DNA from 2 places in the Brevibacillus sp. JB24b genome. Region 2 is predicted to be linked to the other one. Evidence: riboswitches for the same ligand, from Rfam matches in the RefSeq annotation. Region 2 holds a riboswitch; the other holds the start of a gene.
The links. A riboswitch is a leader RNA that binds a small molecule or an ion and turns the genes downstream of it on or off. The one in region 2 is predicted to bind cyclic di-AMP.

Region 1 (9,339 bases), 4.1 Mb from region 2:
TATTGATATCTATAATATTGCTGTCACGATTTACAACAAGATAACCATAATAGTAAGGTACTCCCATTCGCTCCTGCATCGCAATTGCTTCAAATCCCTCGACTTGTTTGTAAGTTTGATACGCACCCGATGAAAGCAAGGCTATGTCAGCACCACCGTTCATCATTAGCATGCTTAATTCATGATAACTCTTGCGCTGAATAAGAATTGCTGGCCTATTGAGTTTCTCACCCAGATAATCTGCAATTTTTCTGTAGTACATAACCGTATCACTCGGCGATAGTACACTTGAAATTGCCACTCGTATCGGGAAAGGTTCGCTATTTTGGGAAGTAACGGGCGTAACATCAGACTCAGAAAAAACAATTTGATAATTTGAATTTTTGTTCTGGCATCCTGACGCAAGTAACGTAAGCAAAATAATAAGTAGTATTCTCAGCGTCCTTATCATGCTTTTCTCCATTCTTTATAGGGAACTTCAAACAAAAATAACGAATCAACTCGAGGGTAGTAATCTCTGGATTGCATGTAGTGCTCCAAGTATAGCACATCCTCTATGACTACCTATACCCCAGTATTTACAGGATAGTGTACATGATCTTTAGAGTAAATCAAGTAAAGAAAGCTTTTTAAATCTGTACCAAATTTCGGTACATCTCGTATAGGAATATTTCTGACAAGACCTCCTAAAATATCTTACAAAAAAATCAGATGTTTGCTGATATTTTTACAACGTAAATTTCCACGATAATAAAAAACAAGGAGGTTAATGTGACGCTAAGCATTTTTGAAAGCACTATCATAAATCCAGTGATTAGCTGAAATTTTCATTCACATCTAACTTGAAACAGGTAAAGGCTATAGAGATTAATACAAATATTTTCTCGAAAGAAAGGTTATGTGTACTAGCACAAAAACCAAAAAACGATGGTTATCTATTTATGTCCTATTCATAACAGCTAAGAATTGAGGTTGATGGTATGATTTCATTTTTAAAGCCGAAGATCAATACTACAAAAGTAGCGACAGAACATATTCAAAAAACCTATAAGCTCTTCCGATTGCAATCATTAGTTGGTGTTTTTTTTGGTTACATGGCTTATTATATTGTCCGCAATAACTTTGCATTATCTACTCCTTATCTAAAAGAGCAACTCCACCTTAGTGCTACAGAAGTTGGACTGTTAAGCAGTTGTCTGCTAATTGCGTATGGAATTAGCAAGGGATTCATGAGCAGTCTTGCCGATAAAGCAGATCCTAAAAGGTATATGGCGCTTGGTTTGCTCATGTGTGGACTGGTCAATATAATGATGGGATTCACGACGGCATTCTGGATGTTTGCCGCTCTCGTTGTACTGAACGGTATTTTTCAGGGAATGGGAGTTGGGCCTAGCTTTATTACCATCGCAAACTGGTTTCCTCGTAAGGAGAGAGGGTTTGTCGGCGCCATCTGGAATATATCGCATAATTTGGGTGGTGGTATCGTAGCACCTATCGTTGGCGTCGGCTTTGCTATGCTTGGATCCGACCAATGGCAAGCAGCAAGCTACCAAGTACCGGCAGCAGTTGCTATCGTTTTTGCCATGGTTGTATTAGCCTTGACAAAGGGTTCCCCGGTAAACGAAGGATTGCCGCCTTTAAACGAAATCATCAAGGATGATCTAGACTCGACTTTGCAACAAAGAGCTGATTCCAAACCGCCAGAGGATATGACTGTCTGGCAAATCTTCAAAAATTATGTATTATGCAATAAAAATGCATGGTTTGTTTCCTTTGTAGACGTTTTTGTATATATGGTTCGTTTTGGCATTATAAGTTGGTTGCCAATTTATCTGTTGAATGTAAAACATTTCACCAAAGTAGAAATGAGCGTTGCCTTTTTATTTTTTGAATGGGCAGCCATTCCGTCCACTCTCTTGGTTGGTTATCTTTCGGACAAGTTTTTCAAGGGATATCGCATGCCACCAGCTATCATTGCTATGGTGTTAATTTTCTTCTGTATAATTGGCTACTGGCAAAGTGGTACTTTATTTGCAACTACGGTCTTTGCCGCGATAATTGGTTGTCTGATTTACGTTCCACAATTTCTGGCTTCCGTACAAACTCTGGAGGTAGTACCACCTTTTGCGGTTGGTTCCGCGGTTGGTTTGCGGGGCTTTATGAGCTATATCTTGGGTGCATCTTTAGGTACTACCCTCTTTGGTGTGATGGTTGACAAAGTAGGCTGGAATGGTGGTTTCTATGTACTATTGTCTGCTGTTGTCTGCTGCATTATTTTCTGTATATTGACCCATTTAGGGGCAAAAGAGCTAGAACGCAATAAGAAACAGGAAGCCTCAGAATTATAAAAAAGGGCCCGAATTCTGAACAAGAGAGTTCGGGCTTTAAGTTTATATTCTATACGAAAAACACTAGAGCAGATCCAAAAGCATTAGATGAACTATACAGCTTGAATGCATATAAAAAAGGTAGCACTTACTAGCGCTACCTTTTTTGGCTTTTTTACAAAGTAACTTCTGTTTCCTGTTTTGTGAATTGTGGAACTGGTGGTGTTTTGCGATTCAACATACTAATCCCTAATGCCGTCAGGGCTTCTGCAATAGGTACTGCCAGCCAAATACCATTTACCCCGAACCATTTAGGTAGGATAAACAACAAAGGAATAACCAGCAGGACACCACGGGTTAATATAATCCATAGTGATTTACGTATCTTCTGTATGGCTTGGAAGTACTCTCCATACACCAGATTATATCCTAAGAAAAGATAGTTGATAAAAAATAGATTCATCCCGTTCACGGTAATTTGAATCAACTCTTTAGATTGAATGTCAAACAACATGATAAATACATTTGAAAACAAAACTCCAAAAAGTACGGCAGCGACTCCAAAAATCCAACCAGTTTTTACTGTTAAACGTAAGCTAGCTCGCAATCGTTCACTTAATCTTGCACCATAATGAAAGCTTGCAATTGGTTGAAGAGCCGCCCCTACCCCCAAGAACAATAGCAATAGCATGGCATGAATATAATTGACGATGGCATATGCTGCAACACCCTGTGCCCCCAGATATTTCATGAAAGCTAGGTTGTATGCCAATGTAGTGATCGCGATGGTACTCTCAGCAATAAAGCTAGGAAATCCAATATTTACTATTTGCCCGATTTCCTTTAGCTGAAACCGGAAGGCCACAAAACGCAATGTGCTACCTTTCTTACAAAAGTGAGTAAGTAGAACGAAAAAACCAATAGCAGCCGATAATATCGTAGCATAGGCTGCCCCTTTTACACCCATCCCCATCATGAAAATAAAGATATAGTTAAATATTATATTAAGGACCGATGTGACAATTAGGCCCATCATTGCTAGCTTGGGGTTTCCGTCATTACGGATAAAAATGCTCAAGATGTTTTCTAATACATAAACCATCCCGAAAGTTAACAGCACACGTAAATAATCAAGTACATAAGGCAAGATTGCCTTGTCAGCTCCAAAAATATAGGCAATTTGTTCAATATTTGTTAAGCAAACGACCATTATTAGACTAACCAATAGAATTGCCAGTGTAAAAGATTGAGTAAAAATCTGGCGAGCGTGTGTTACTTCATTTCTTCCCAAGGCAGCTGAATAGAGAGTAGCTCCACCCATTCCGATCCAAAGAGAGATAGAAAGGAAGATGGAAAAGGCGGGTACGGAGATGTTTACCCCAGCTAGTCCTTCTGGCCCTACCCCCCGACTGACAAATACCCCATCCACAAAAATATTAATCGACATAAGTAGCATGCCGAGTACAGAAGGGATGAGATACGAGATGAATAGCTTTGGCACGGGGGTCTCCCTTAGTTTAATTGCTGCGTCTGTCATAATACGACCTCCTTGTGATAGCTCTTATTGTAAACCTTCAAGCTACTTGAAGCTCAAGGGGGCGCAGAAATTTTTTTGTTTGTCAGTCAATAAATTTATTTGAAATCAGTCAGTTATAAGGGAGGTAGAGGGTTGGATTGGAATTTGGATTTCAGTAACAAATTCATCGGATTCACTGGTGATAGATAAATCTACAATGCCTAGCTCATAGGATTTATCAGTAATCTCATAATTACGCCTTCTGATTGCTGAAAGGAGGCGTTCATAGGACTGATCGAGCTGTTCGTAAGGTCCATAATGCATGGTACATGCGTACAAACCAGCTGGAATACTGGCATAGCGCTCTTTATCAACGGGAAGATCATCAATCATGATAAATAAACTATTGTAATCTTGATATTCCCCTTTTAGGATGGAGGATTTGGACACAGAAGTACCAATATCGCCAGCAAATAATGATACCTCTAAAAGCTGAAGATCACTTTGCAATGTATTAAGGTGATACTCAAACTCTTCATCAGAGAGGTCTGCTTCTACGACTATAGAGTGAATATAGCGCTTTGGTAAATCTTTAAATACGACGGAATCATCCGGTTTATCTACGCCTTGTTTGATGGTTGTGATCTTACTTTCCAAGCGATTTAGCATGTAGGCGATTTCCTGTTGTTTTTGTTTAAGCGATGTTCTTTGTTTTTCTAGGATGTCCAAAGCCAGATCGGGGGTACGTTCATCCATAAATCTTTTAATCTCTTGTAGTGGAATACCTAAATGGCGAAAAAACTTAATAGAAGTTAAAGTAGAAAATTGATCAATTGTGTAGTAACGGTATTGTGTTTTCTGATCAATGCTTTTAGGCTGAAAAATGCCTTTCTCATCATAATAGCGAAGCGTTGATTCGGCGATACGGTGCATACGAGCCATCTTGCCAATTGTAAATCGATTTTTCATAATAGATTCCTCCGGTTTGGACACAGGTTTCTCCTTTGTTTCCTAGTAATACATTATCTTGTCCAGTTATACAAAATCAATAAAGCCCTATAAGCATAAAAAAAGACAGACGAAATGAGGAGTTTCGTCTGTCTTTATGAGATAACATGGATAGGGATTTTGTTGATCCTCTATTCCGAAATAAGTGGTTTATCCGATGAATTCTTGTACCCAGTAACCGTTATAGTATCCTACTCCGATTTTTGTGAAGGAAGAATCCATAATGTTTCTACGGTGTCCGTCGCTACCCATCCAGTCTTTCATAACTTCTTCTGCAGAACGTTGTCCCTCAGCGATGTTTTCACCAGCTGTACGGAAAGAAATGTCATACTGCTTCATCATGTCGAATGGAGATCCGAAAGTTGGGCTGTCATGATCAAAATAATTGTTTTGTGCCATGTCTTTTGCTTTGTCTGTTGCCATTTTAGATAGTTCTTTATCCATGCTAAGTGGTTTCAGACCAGCCTTTGCACGCTCCTGGTTTACGATATCTACTACTTCGTTCACCATTGCGCTTGCTTCAGAAGATACGTTCTCTTTTGAATCGTTATCTTTTACTGGCTCTTTGATGGAAGGTTTTTTCTGTTCGTCTACAGAAGCTTTATCGGAATCCTTTTTAGAAGTCTCTTTGTCAGCCCATCTGTCTTTACCCTTTGATTTAGAAGGTAATTCAATGTCGCAATCTTCAATGTTTTTCAATTGATCGACGATGGATTTTCCCTTATCCGAATTTTGATTTAAAAGGTTATTTAATACATCGGTAGGAAGACAATCCTTAGAGTTTCCTTGCTTCTGTTTAAGTAAATCAGAAAATGCATTCAGATCAAGGTTAGCAGTACCTTTTTGGATCGGTAACTTTTTCACCGTGCAATCTGGAGAAGCAGCAAATGCAGACGTAGCGATACCGCTTACTGCCATTCCTACTGCTAATGCAAATACTGTTTTAGACATCCATTTTTTCTTCACTTCTCATCGCTCCTTTTTTTTACCTACGAGGTTAGTTGTCGGGTTCGGATTGAGGATACAACCCTACGCAGACATTATGTACGATTCACCCCAGGCGGTTAGCATAAGCCTTACACCATCAGTCATCCCCCGCACTTCTCATGACTTGGGAAGTTTCGGCAAACTCAGAATAACAAAGTTACCAGCAAGGAAAAAGCGGTAGATAATTGGTAAAAGTAGATAAAAATTCCTATTAAAATTTGATGAGAAAAGGAGGAACTAGGAAGAGTTCAAGTGGCTAAAGGGATGAAGCTGGATCAAAATAATAGAAAATAGAGGCAGCGATAACAGGTAAGTTGGAAGAAAAAAAGCACATTTGCTAAGTTTAGGAGGGGAGTGAAGTAAATAAAACGATGAAAAATAGAAGGAATTGTAAATTTTTTTACTCCTATAAAAGGGTAATTTGCACGAGTTGGACTATGCAACGATCAACTAGATGTTAGAAATTAGAGTAAGAAACTAGAAATAATAAGAATGTAGGAAGAGGGGAGGTGGATACAGGAGGAAAACAAACTTATATTTGTTGTTGTTAGAAAAATGTGATAATATCAGTTGTTACATTCTAGGAGGGGGATGAATGATGGCATTCCATTCTGTTTTATCGTCGGAATATTTAGAACTATTGGAGGATGTGTTTGAAAAAGCATATGAATGTATAGTGGTGACCGATCCAGAGGGGGTTATTCTGATGATGAACCATAAATATCGGAGCTTTATCGGCATAGCTGACCCAATCGGTAGGCATGTTACGACGGTTATTGAGAATACGCGAATGCATGTAGTAGCCAAAACTGGCTTAGCAGAGCTGGCTGAGGTTCAACGTATTAATGGCCGGGAGATGATAGCGAACCGTGTCCCTATCTATCGGGAAGAGAAAATGATTGCGGTACTCGGAACTGTTATGTTTCAGGATGTGCGGCAGCTTCACGCTTTGTCTGCTACTGTAGATCGATTAAAACAAGAATTAGATTACTATAAAGGTGAATTACAGAGGAAGCTGAGAGCAACCTATCGTTTTGAACAGATTGTGAGCACCAGCGACTTAATGAACAAATGTAAGGAACTGGCAATGAAGGTTGCTAACAGCGATACAACCGTACTGATTACAGGAGAGAGTGGCACGGGAAAGGAACTGTTTGCGCATGCTATTCACGCGGCAAGTCAGAGGGCGATGGGACCATTTATTCGTGTAAATTGTGCGGCTATCCCGGATAATTTATTGGAGTCCGAGCTGTTTGGATATGAAGAGGGAGCATTTACAGGGGCACTACGCAAAGGAAAAAAAGGTAAGTTTGAACTAGCAGATCGAGGTACAATCCTTTTAGATGAAATTGGGGATATGCCACTAGCTCTACAAGCCAAGCTCTTACGCATTTTACAAGAAAAAGAAGTAGAGCGAATCGGGGCGAGTCGGCCACTATCACTAAATGTACGAGTGATTGCTTCTACTAATAAAGATATGATCGCTTTGATGAAAGCAGGCAAATTTCGCGAGGATTTATTTTATCGTTTGCATGTTGTTACCCTTACAATACCACCGCTTCGGGATAGGCTGGAAGACTTACCATATTTGGTAGAGATTATACGAGAGCAGTTGATGGAGTCAACCGGGATTGTAGTGAAAGGAATGGATGAAGAGGTATGGGAGCTGTTACGTTATCACAGCTGGCCTGGCAACGTCAGAGAATTACGTAATGTATTGGAGCGTGCCATGCATATGATGGAGGGAAAGTGGATTAGGGCCGAACATATTCTGTTACCTACATCCATACCAGGAAGCCCCATGCTACAGAGTAGCTTTCCTAGCCTCAAGGAGTGGTTAGCAAAAGCTGAACGAGAGGCGTTGCAACAGGCCGTACAACTTGCTGGGGGAAATAAACGAGAGGCAGCAAAACTGCTCGGAATTAGTAAATCAAGCTTCTATCAAAAGTGGGAGAAGCTAATCGACAGGCAAATAAAACAAGTGAAGTAGTAAGTCCAAGATACCGGAATGAGTCCAGAATCTTGGACTTTTTTATATGTACAGCTTACAACCAATGATTCATAAAGAGGAGAGCTTTTATGTATTTGCAGGACGCGAATTATTACGTGATTTTTTTCCGAAAATTTGGACTTAAACTCAGGGGCGGCATGCGAAATCGTTCAGCTTGTAAAAGGCTGGGTACGATGAAAATGTTGTTAGTATCTGTCAGATTGACTGGAATAATGTTACATAACACTTTTGCTCAATAAATGGCATAAATCATGCTTCTTTATAGAGGATAGACACATTTTTGTCAGATGAGAGAGGGGAATTATTTATGTTTTTAGAGATCGTAGCGATCCTTGTGTCTTTATGTTTACTAATGTTTTTTGCATATCGAGGCTATCCTGTTATCGTATTTGCCCCCATTTTTACTCTATTGGCTGTCGTCCTATCGGGCTTAGCGTTACTGCCAAGCTATACAGAGACATTTATGACAAATGCAGCTAATTATATTAAGGCATTCTTCCCTGTATTTTTATTAGGAGCGATTTTCGGTAAAGTGATGGAATTAAGCGGAGCGGCTGGTTCTATCGCACAGACAATCGTCAAAGGGCTGGGATCAAATCGAGCCATGTTATCCATTGTATTAGCTTGTGCAATCCTCACCTATGGTGGTGTCTCCTTGTTCGTTGTAGCGTTTGCTGTCTATCCATTTGCAGCAGCTCTTTTTCGGGAGGCGAATATTCCTAAACGCTTGATTCCAGGCACGATAGCTTTAGGAGCGTTTACATTCACGATGGATGCATTGCCCGGTACACCACAGATTCAAAATATTATTCCAACGAATTACTTTGGAACAGATGCCTATGCGGCTCCACTTGTGGGAATTGTGGGAGCCTTCATGATTTTTGTAGGCGGGATGCTTTGGTTGGAAAGACGTCGCAAGCAGGCGGCCATAGCAGGAGAGGGATATGGTGATAATCACAAAAATGAGCCAGAAGCAAAAGAAGCTGAAAAATATCCTCATATTGCCTTGGCCATCTTACCTTTATTGCTTGTACTCCTCACCAATTTTCTATTAAGCAGAGGATTCATTGCAGTTGATAGCTGGTACGACCCAGCTATGCTTCAAGAAAAATTTAAGATTGAGAATGTAAAGACGGTAGCTTCTTCGTGGGCTTTGATCATTGCGTTGCTAGTAGGGGTTATTTCAGCTCTAGCTATAAATGTAAAAGCGGTGCATAGCAAACTGGCAACAGGCCTTACGACAGCAGCAATGGGGGCTTTACTTGCCATCTTTAACACAGCTTCTGAAGTAGGCTTTGGGAACGTGGTAAAAACGTTGCCAGGGTTCAAAATCATTCAAAGCTGGATTTTGGGGGCAAGCGATCATCCATTGGTTTCTGAAGCCTTAGCGGTAAATGTACTGTCTGGAATGACTGGCTCAGCTTCTGGTGGTTTGTCGATTGCCTTGGAAGTAATGGGAAAACAGTACGTAGAGCTAGCAGATGCTGTTG
Region 2 (9,339 bases):
ATCAATAACGAACCAAATACTAATAAGTTGACCAATGATATTGATCCCACAACGCTTATTTTCTCTTCTCAAGATCAAGTTGTTGATCAATCTCCTGTGCAGCCCTTCAATCAATCCCATTCACAGGTTTCATCATTACAAACACAGACCCCAATAGAAAATCCTAGTTCACCACAGCAGTCATCAATAGAAACTGCATTGAATCAACCCCTACACTCCACTACCACCCCTTCTTCTATCCCCCATTCCGGTCCAGAGAACCTGCCCCCTACTACCTTCAAACCATCCAGTGAAGCACCTTTTGAAGAACCTACTCAATCATCTAATGATTCCTCTGATAAAAAATCTTCCTACGAAGACTATGTCTAAAAGCGAGCCAAAGTTGACCGGCTCGCTTTTAGATACAGCTATTTCTTTTTCACATAACGTGTGAGTGGAGTATCATCCAAACCGGAATAATTGGTTTTAGCCACAACGCTGACAAGCTCATCTTCTGGGAACCGATAAGCAGTTAACTTCCCCCCAAACACACATCCCTGATCAATATTAATCGCGTTCTGCCTCTCACTGCGTTCTGGTTCTGGGCGAGGATCATGTCCCCAAATGATTAACATATCGGATAAATGCTCTACCGTCCAATCTTTGCGGATAGGCCTTCCATCTGGACCCAAACCTGCAACATCTCCATATCGACAAAAGTTTTGGATGGTCGGTGAATCCTCCCCAATATAACTGTCCTTAATCCCAGCATGCACTGCAACCAAGGCTTTTTTACCTCGATACTTCACAATAATATGCGAAGGTGCTGACATGAGTAATTGCAAACTGGCATAACGAAATTGAGCAGTGCGTCGTGCCCCGTGTTCCGTTTCGTAACGTTCAAATTGTTGTTCCACTAACTCATCACCATGCGCTAGCATGACACGTCTTCCATCTAGCCAACGTGCAATTTTCCAGCCATGATTGCTGTCTACCATCTCAGCTAGCCCCTCTTTAATATGCCTGATAAAAAAATCAAGCAGCTTAAGTGATTCAGGCCCCCTACTCGTAATATCTCCCAGTGACAATATCTTTCTTCCCATAGGATGTTTATATAGCTGATCCTTTGCATCGAACGTGTAGCCGAGCACCGACAACAGTTCAATAAATTCTTCATAGCAACCATGTATATCTCCGATGACATCTACTCCACTATTTGCTGTGAAGAACTTGGATCGCTTCGGCATAAACTTTTTCATGCGACCAACTCCACTATATTCCATATTCTTATAGTATTACCCTAAGTAGTCCTATTTGATAAGTAATAGAAAGAAAAACCCGAAGACACTCTCCGGATTTTGTGGGGTTGTTTATTTATTAATGTAATTGATGTTTATGTACATAAATAGCCGCTTGTGTCCGATCTTCTACACCTAGTTTTGATAAAACATTACTTACATGCGTCTTAACCGTTTTAATTCCAATTATTAATTCATCTGCGATCTCTTGATTCGATTTTCCCTGCCCGATCAGCAACAGTACCTCCAATTCACGCGGGGTCAATTGCTGGTGCGCTGGCGTCTGCGCACCTGTACGAAAACGAGCCATGATCTTGCTCGCTACTCGCGACTCCAGTACAGGCTCACCATCTACCGCTGCACGAATAGCTTTTACAATTTCGGAGGCACGGGAGGTTTTTAACAGATAACTAAATGCTCCTGCTTCAATAACGGGATACACTTTTTCATCGTCAATAAAGCTGGTAAGTACAATAACCTTCGTCTGAGGCAATACTTCCCGAACTTTCCTAGTTGCCTCGATACCTCCCATGCCCTCCATGACTAAATCCATGAGTACAACATCTGGTTGCATTTCCTCTACCAGGCGTACACCCTCTTCTCCACTTGAAGCCTCTCCTACCACTTCTATATCATCCTCTGTGGATAAATAAGAAGCGAGTCCCATACGTACCATCTCATGATCATCTACTAATAATACCCGGATCATTCTCTCCATCTACTCCTTTTGGGTGTACGTCCAGCAGTAACGGGACGCGTATTTCGATCTGTGTGCCATTGCCTGGTGATGAGTAAATCTCCATTGCACCGCCGATTTCATCAACCCTCTCACGCATGGACACCAACCCATATGAGGTCATTTTTTCTCCATCTGGATCAAAACCAATTCCATCATCCGCAATGCGTAAACGTACATGCCCTTGTAGCGTGAATAATTTTATTGTAATGCTATGTGCTCTGGAATGACGCAAGGAGTTGGATAGTGCTTCCTGCAAAATCCGAAACAACTGATCCTCAATGCCATTTGGGATGTTGGCAATGTTACTGATTTCCCAATTAATATCCAATGTATGCTTGATCTTTAACTCTTCTAACAGCTCCTCAACCGCTTCACCTAACGATTTATTTTGTAATGTAGCAGGACGCAAATGTAACAGTAATGCTCTCATCTCTGCCTGTGCTCCTGCTGCCATTTCCTCTACCAATTCAATCTGTTGTGCAGCTCGACTTGGATTTTTATCAATCAACCGCTTGATAGCAGCAGTGGTCATCGCGATAGCAAACAATTGTTGACTGACTGCATCATGCAATTCACGTGCAAGTCGTTGGCGTTCCTCTGTCACCGCGGCAACTTTAACCTGATCATGCAATTCTGCATTATGCGTGGAGAGTCGTTGTAATGAGGCTACCTGACCTTCCCATTTAGCTGCAAGACGATTCAACTGCCAGCCCAATTCGCCAATCTCGTCTGATCCTAATTCAGGTACCCGATATGATAACATACCGCGTTCTAAATTCATCGTCGCTTCCCATAGAGAATATAGACGCTTTTTTAACAGATTACCAGCGATATAACCACTGACTAACCCAACAACAGTAGCCACTAATAATCCCACAACTAATTGGAAAAAGAAGATACGCCAGCTAAAATCAACGTTCACAGATACGTGTAGATATTTGGCCAACCACTCATTAACTTCTGGTCGATCCTTACTAAAATGACCAATCCATAAGAAAATACCGAACATCGTCAACACCGTGCTGTTTGTCCAGAACAGCGCTTGTTGAACTGCCTGCCATTGAATGCTTTTTAATGTCGAATATGATTGTTTCATACGTCAGTACACCCTCTCATCAGATGTACTTGACATCAATATCGCCCACCCAGAGCGAAATGATGATTTTTACTTTTTCAGTAGCTTCAGCGTAGTTATGAGTGGACAACATCACTTTACGCGTAATTCCATTTTGACGATGGCCTAGTACTTCCAATTCTCCGATAGTTACTTCTGCCATCACCTGTACCGGCATATCGATCGGAACATAGATCGTGACATCTCCAATCCAGCCGTTGACGACAAGCGTTCCTTCTTTTTCAGGAATCACAGCACGAGAAAGATCAATAACCACATCGCCGATCCCTTGCCAAATCCGCATATTTTTTAGCTCAAAGCGGCCTGAAATCAATCGATAATCACCGATCAACGAACTGCGTGTATCTTGAGGATTATGAATGTGAACATGATCATAGAACGTTTTATCAAAGCTTTTATGAAAGGTTTTATCGCTCGATTTACGCTGTTCTTTTTGAGCACCGTCCTTTGAAAAAATAGGTTCATCAGGCCCTGTATCAGAATAATAAGAGCCAGAATAGCATTCGCCTTCAATCCTAGGACCAGCCTGTGAATACGGCTCCTTCTTTGCCTTTTGATTATTCTGTTCACTTGTAAAGGGACTTTGACTTGTCGGCTCAGACTGAATACCATCCTGCATGTTTACTTGTGCCTTTTGCCGTTGTCTCTCCTTTAGTAACGCATCCATTGCAAGATCTAACTCATCCTGCTTAGGTGTTGATGTTGATTGTGAATTAGAGGATGTTTCGTGTTTCTTCTCTTCTGTATAAGTGAAGTCTGGGCCAAATTCATTCTTATTTCGACCTTTACGACGTATTAATCGAATGCCATAGTAGATAAAGAACAGGGAAAAAATAAAGCCAAACAAATTGTGGATGGCAATGCCAAACCATTCCTGAAAAATATTAAGAATACCAATGGTTAATAAGATACCACCAGTAATTTTTCTTCCTCTTTTCCAAAATCGATACCCCAAAAAAATTAATAGCAGAGGCCATAAGGAAAAAATGCTGAAAAAAATCAGCCCTAAATTATTGAGGAAGAGGCCTAAACCAACAAAGATGATAATGGTACCAGCTACCATTTTTTCTACGCGAGAAAATTTCAAACGGAGCCTACTCCTCTCTCAACTGATTTTTATCTTTTCTTACATACATATACAAAAGCTGGCGGGATATTAAATGGGGTAAATTTAATATCAACCTTTGAAAATCGCAATTCAAGCTCATTCTTCAGTTGCAAGGAGTACTGAAAGGTAACAAACACCCCACCCGGTTCAAGAGACTCGACCACACAATCCAAAATGTCACTACGCAATTGTTCTGGGAAAACAGCAAATGGTAGTCCAGACACAATGGCGTCTAGTGAGGGAATATTTAATTCATTCATATACTCTGATAATCTTACTGCTTCCGAGCAAATTGGTACCTGAGGAAAACGATGATGTAGCATTTGTTGAAATTGTGGATCACGCTCCACGATAAAAAACCGTGCATCTTTCTTCATCTGTGTAAGAATAGCACGTGTAAACACACCGGTTCCTGGCCCCAATTCGGCAATATGTCCTACTTGCTCCCATGGAACATTTTTCATCATTAGACTACTTAAATAACGCGAACTGGGGATAACGCTCCCTACTTGTCCCGGCCGTGAGACAAAGCGTCTCAGAAACACAAGCAAATCTGACATCTGGTAAACCCTCCTAGGGGAAAAGCAGCCCCTAATCAGGGCTGCTGTGTTTAATAATATCTAGTTCTTTGTTGCTGACTCTACTTCTTCCCTATTTTCAACGGATTTTCCTGCCAGCTTCTCTTTTAATTTTGCTAATTCATAATCTAATTCATCTTTTTTATCCAGCTTTTTCAATGAACGATGGTATTCTGTGTCCTCATACATACCGCTCATGCTAGCTTCTGCTTCCATCTGCATCACTTTTTCTTCCATGCGATGGAAACCGCGAGCCGCGTTTTCAACACCCATGCCTGCTACATAAGAATTTACTTGTTTTTGTGTACGAGCTACTTGAGCTCTGGACATTAACATATATTTTTTAGCACGCATTTTATAAAATTCTTCTTTTAGTTCAGCCAATTTTTCACGCATTTGCTGAGCAGCATTACTAGACGAATCTAATAGTTCTTTTAATTCAAGTGCACGTGATTCATAAGTTTTTTGATCCAATAGAGCGCGTCTAGCCAATTCGTCTTCGCCTTCAGTAAGAGCTAGCATCACTTGACGCTCACGTTTACCTGCTAAGGTATTCGCCTCTTCATATTGTTGGCGGAACTTCTTCTCCTGTGCCACCTGGCGAGCTACCGCTACTTCTACTCGACCAATCTCTGCTTCCATATCACGCATGTATTGTGTAAGCATAACAACCGGATCTTCTATGGAATCAATCGCATTATTTACGGAAGCCACCGTTACATCACGCAGTCTTTTAAAAATACTCATTTAGAATTCCTCCTTAGAGTTTATCATTTTTTGGTTTTTGTAATCAAAACAAATCCTTATGTTGACGTTTCTTTACCTCGTGTTCCCAACGATCTAGCTTATCTTCTCGTAACACACTCTGTGCCCACTCTCTCTCCCACATCGATGGAGTTGATTCATGCTGGGCAGTATGTCGTTGGCTTTTCATTACCTTAAATCCAAAGTAGATGATCGCAATTGCTAACATGCAACCAAATAGCAAGCTCAATTTATTTAAGAGCATTAATAGCCCGAAGAGGAAAACAAATATTCCCCATCCTTTATTTCCTGTTGAGCCAGCGCTTAACACCTTTTTGCAACCATAGACCATTAACAGTCCTGCGATAAACATGGGGATTAACCTGTCGATTCCTAGCCCTAGTTTGTCAAGCAATACCAGTACCCCTACGACAATCAGCGTAAGCCCCAGAAATATTTTTCCGGATTGCCCTTGCAAGTGTTTTCCCTCCTTTTTTCATTCGCTTGTTGTTCATGACCTTATTGTAGTCGACCCTGAAAAAATCTATAACGGGCGAGCGAATGGTTTTCTCCTCAGCCCTGAGTCGGAGAGAATGTCCATCCGTGAAAGGAAAGATAGATTTCAGCTGGTAGTGGAGAAGAAATCAGCTAAATCAACAGGAAACGACAGGAAGTTTCACTTTGTTTCTACCTATAAGAATGTAATGGAAGTGACACTCTTATCAGAATCAGATAAGACGGGTATTCTCTAAAAAGATTACTTAAAAATATGTCGAAAAAGTGAACTTTAATAAAAAAAAAAGGAGAATAACGACGAAAGTAGAATTTAATCTCTCTGTAAAAAAAAATCGAAAATTAGCCGAGTTCCAGACAATGGAAACGGGGGAACCATACTTTGGGGTGAATAGCTGTTATTACAAACAGCTTAGGGAAACCTTTCGACCGAACCCATCAGCTAACCTCGGAGGCTTAAAAGGAAGGGGCTCTTTCGTTGCGTAAGTTTGTGTGTTCCATACTAATGACTGCATTACTAGCCGTGGGTGGAGGTTCTGTATTCGCATCTTCCGACTCATTAGACCAAACCATCAATCCTTTGTATGGCGTACCTTACAAAGCAGCCGGTAAATCTACTTCAGGTTTTGATTGTTCCGGTTTTACCGGGTACGTGTTTGGGGCTTTAGGTGCAAAACTTCCAGCTTCTTCTTCTTCCCAATTCGATGTGGGAGAGTCAGTAGATCGAGAAGACCTAAAACCGGGAGATTTAGTGTTTTTTAACACGAATGGCAGAAACATCTCACACGTAGGCATCTATATTGGAAACAATATGTTTGCTCACTCTGAAACAGGAATTGGAGTAACGAAGACAAGCCTTGATGATCCCTACTATTGGAGCAAGAAATACGTAGGTGCTAAACGTGTAGCAATTCCAGAATTGGAAGACTAAAAATCTTTTTCCATGAAGCTGAAAAAGAAGTACGACCTTTTAATACAAAAGCCAGGGACATGAGTCTCTGGCTTTTTCTGACTACAATTAGTACCAGCTCACATGATAAGGCTATATGTTTCCTTATATTTAATTGTGCCAGACGCCCTTATCCATGATATGATGAAATTAATTGCATTTCGTAGAAACTAGGAGGGTCTCCCTTGAAAGATCATATTTTTGTTGTGGACGATAACCAAGAGATTGTCGATCTGCTCCAAGACATCCTTGAGAATGAAGGTTTTGACGTTTCTCATGCAAATAGTGGAGAAGAAGCACTTGCAAAGCTAGATAGTGGGTTAATCCCCAATCTCATCTTGCTTGATATTATGATGCCACAAATGAGCGGGTATGAACTGTGCGCGCAAATTCGTCGTGAACGGGAAATGCCAATCATTTTCTTAAGTGCAAAAGGTAAACCAGTAGATAAAGTAGTTGGACTAGAAATTGGTGCTGATGACTATATCACCAAGCCTTTTGATACAGAAGAATTGCTGGCTCGCATTCGTGCTCACCTTCGTCGCTATGACCGTTTGAGAAAATTAACTGCTCAAAATGAACAACTAGATAAGGAAGCAGGAAATTCAGCTCTCACCATCTTAAAATTTAAAGGGCTGGAAATTCATAAGGAAACCTACTCTGTCTATGTAGGGGAAAATAAAATTGATTTGTCTACAAAAGAATTTCAATTGCTAACCTTCTTAGCAGAGAATCCAGGTATTGTTTTTACTCGAGAACAAATCTATGATCGCGTATGGGGCTATGGGTATGGCTCACTTAATACTGTTACGGTACATATTAAGAACCTACGTGAAAAACTAGAAACAGAACGTACGTTTATTAAAACACAATGGGGAACTGGTTACGTCTTTATCGGGGAGCGTATCTAATTCGTGAAAATCAGCAATAAAATACTGCTCGCCTTTTTAGCTGTCATCGTGATTCATATTTTGGCGTACCGCTTTATCTTTCAAAACATTATTGTGGATCAGCTTAAAACAGATCGCCACGAGCAGTTTTTGCTGGGAAAAGAAGTGGCCGAGCGAGTCAGCTTTAATGAAGTGATTCGTCGTTCCTTGTTTAAAGATCCCAATGAATTAAAAGAATTAACGAAACAGTTGCCAGAAGACTTGATGTACACGATTGTAGTGGAAGATGAAAGTGGCAATGCCATTACCACGAAAACCTCAGAAGCCTATAATGCTATAGGCAAAGGATCGAAAAAGGTAATAGCAGAGTATTCCATTGATCGTAGTGCTCCTGTAGAAGGTAGGACCGTTGTTCGTTTTTATACAGATGACTATGATATCCTCTCTTCAAAAGGGGTTACCATGATCATTGTGTATATTTATGTCAGCTTAATTTTCATAGGTATTATTCTATTTATTGTGGTCATTCGTTGGATACTACGTCCTGTTAATGAACTTTCGCGTGTTACCCAGGAAATTAAGATGGGTAAACGTGATGTTGCCTTTTCTTATCAATCTACCGATGAATTTGGGCAACTATTCCGCTACTTCGATGACATGGTAGAAGAGCTCACTTTTGTTGAAGAACGACAACAAGAATTGATGGCCGCTATTGCCCATGATTTCCGTACACCTTTAACCACGATTAAAGGATATGCATCTTATATTGCTTCAGGTCGTGTTACCGATCTTGAGCGCATACAGAAGCAAATGGCCAAGATAGAAGAAAAGGCACTTGATTTGGAAAATTTATTGGATGAGTTGCAGGACCATAATCAATGGATGGGTCGCTTTCCACTCAATCTAACTCGCATTCATATTCGAACGTTTGCCAGCAACATCGCTGAGGAATACGCTACCCGTCTGGAACAAAGTCCCATCAGCTTCTCTAGTAAATTCCGTGTTTCTGATTCATTACATATGGAAGCGGATGAACAAAAACTACGACGTGTTTTAGAAAATCTACTAAATAACGCCATACATTATAATAAACCTGATGGAAGTATCCTGTTTACCTGTGATATGGGAAACAATGAAGTGAGCTTCTCTGTCATTGATAAAGGGGATGGAATCGCGGAAGAAGATTTATCTAAGATCTTCACCAAATTCTATCGGGCTGAAAAATCACGTAATCGCAACAGTGGTGGTACAGGACTAGGATTAACAATCTGCCAGCGACTTGTTGAACGTCATGCTGGAAAAATTACTGTGAGCAGCCAGTTAGGTATAGGCAGTGCCTTTACAGTAACCATACCTCTTAAACAGAAAAAAACACCTCCTGATAAGCCGTTACCACAGGATTAGGA

Region 1: it holds a riboswitch for cyclic di-AMP, as region 2 does, so the genes downstream of both, ACQV1I_RS22460 (CAP domain-containing protein) here and ACQV1I_RS03690 (C40 family peptidase) in region 2, are expected to answer to the same signal.

The regions. Positions count from the first base shown of each region.
Region 1 covers NZ_JBNVQV010000001.1:4,794,596-4,803,934, reverse strand. The annotation lists gene ACQV1I_RS22480 (substrate-binding domain-containing protein) at 1-451, opposite strand, end outside; gene pgtP (phosphoglycerate transporter PgtP) at 981-2,348, shown strand; gene ACQV1I_RS22470 (MATE family efflux transporter) at 2,503-3,864, opposite strand; gene ACQV1I_RS22465 (MerR family transcriptional regulator) at 3,970-4,812, opposite strand; gene ACQV1I_RS22460 (CAP domain-containing protein) at 5,002-5,817, opposite strand; cyclic di-AMP (ydaO/yuaA leader) riboswitch at 5,823-5,988, opposite strand; gene ACQV1I_RS22455 (sigma-54 interaction domain-containing protein) at 6,434-7,828, shown strand; gene ACQV1I_RS22450 (GntP family permease) at 8,157-9,339, shown strand, end outside.
Region 2 covers NZ_JBNVQV010000001.1:705,139-714,477, reverse strand. The annotation lists gene ACQV1I_RS03730 (hypothetical protein) at 1-369, shown strand, start outside; gene ACQV1I_RS03725 (metallophosphoesterase) at 408-1,238, opposite strand; gene ACQV1I_RS03720 (response regulator) at 1,357-1,986, opposite strand; gene ACQV1I_RS03715 (sensor histidine kinase) at 1,961-3,112, opposite strand; gene liaF (cell wall-active antibiotics response protein LiaF) at 3,132-4,238, opposite strand; gene ACQV1I_RS03705 (class I SAM-dependent methyltransferase) at 4,268-4,819, opposite strand; gene ACQV1I_RS03700 (PspA/IM30 family protein) at 4,880-5,584, opposite strand; gene ACQV1I_RS03695 (LiaF transmembrane domain-containing protein) at 5,628-6,059, opposite strand; cyclic di-AMP (ydaO/yuaA leader) riboswitch at 6,429-6,566, shown strand; gene ACQV1I_RS03690 (C40 family peptidase) at 6,573-7,025, shown strand; gene ACQV1I_RS03685 (response regulator transcription factor) at 7,229-7,954, shown strand; gene ACQV1I_RS03680 (sensor histidine kinase) at 7,958-9,337, shown strand.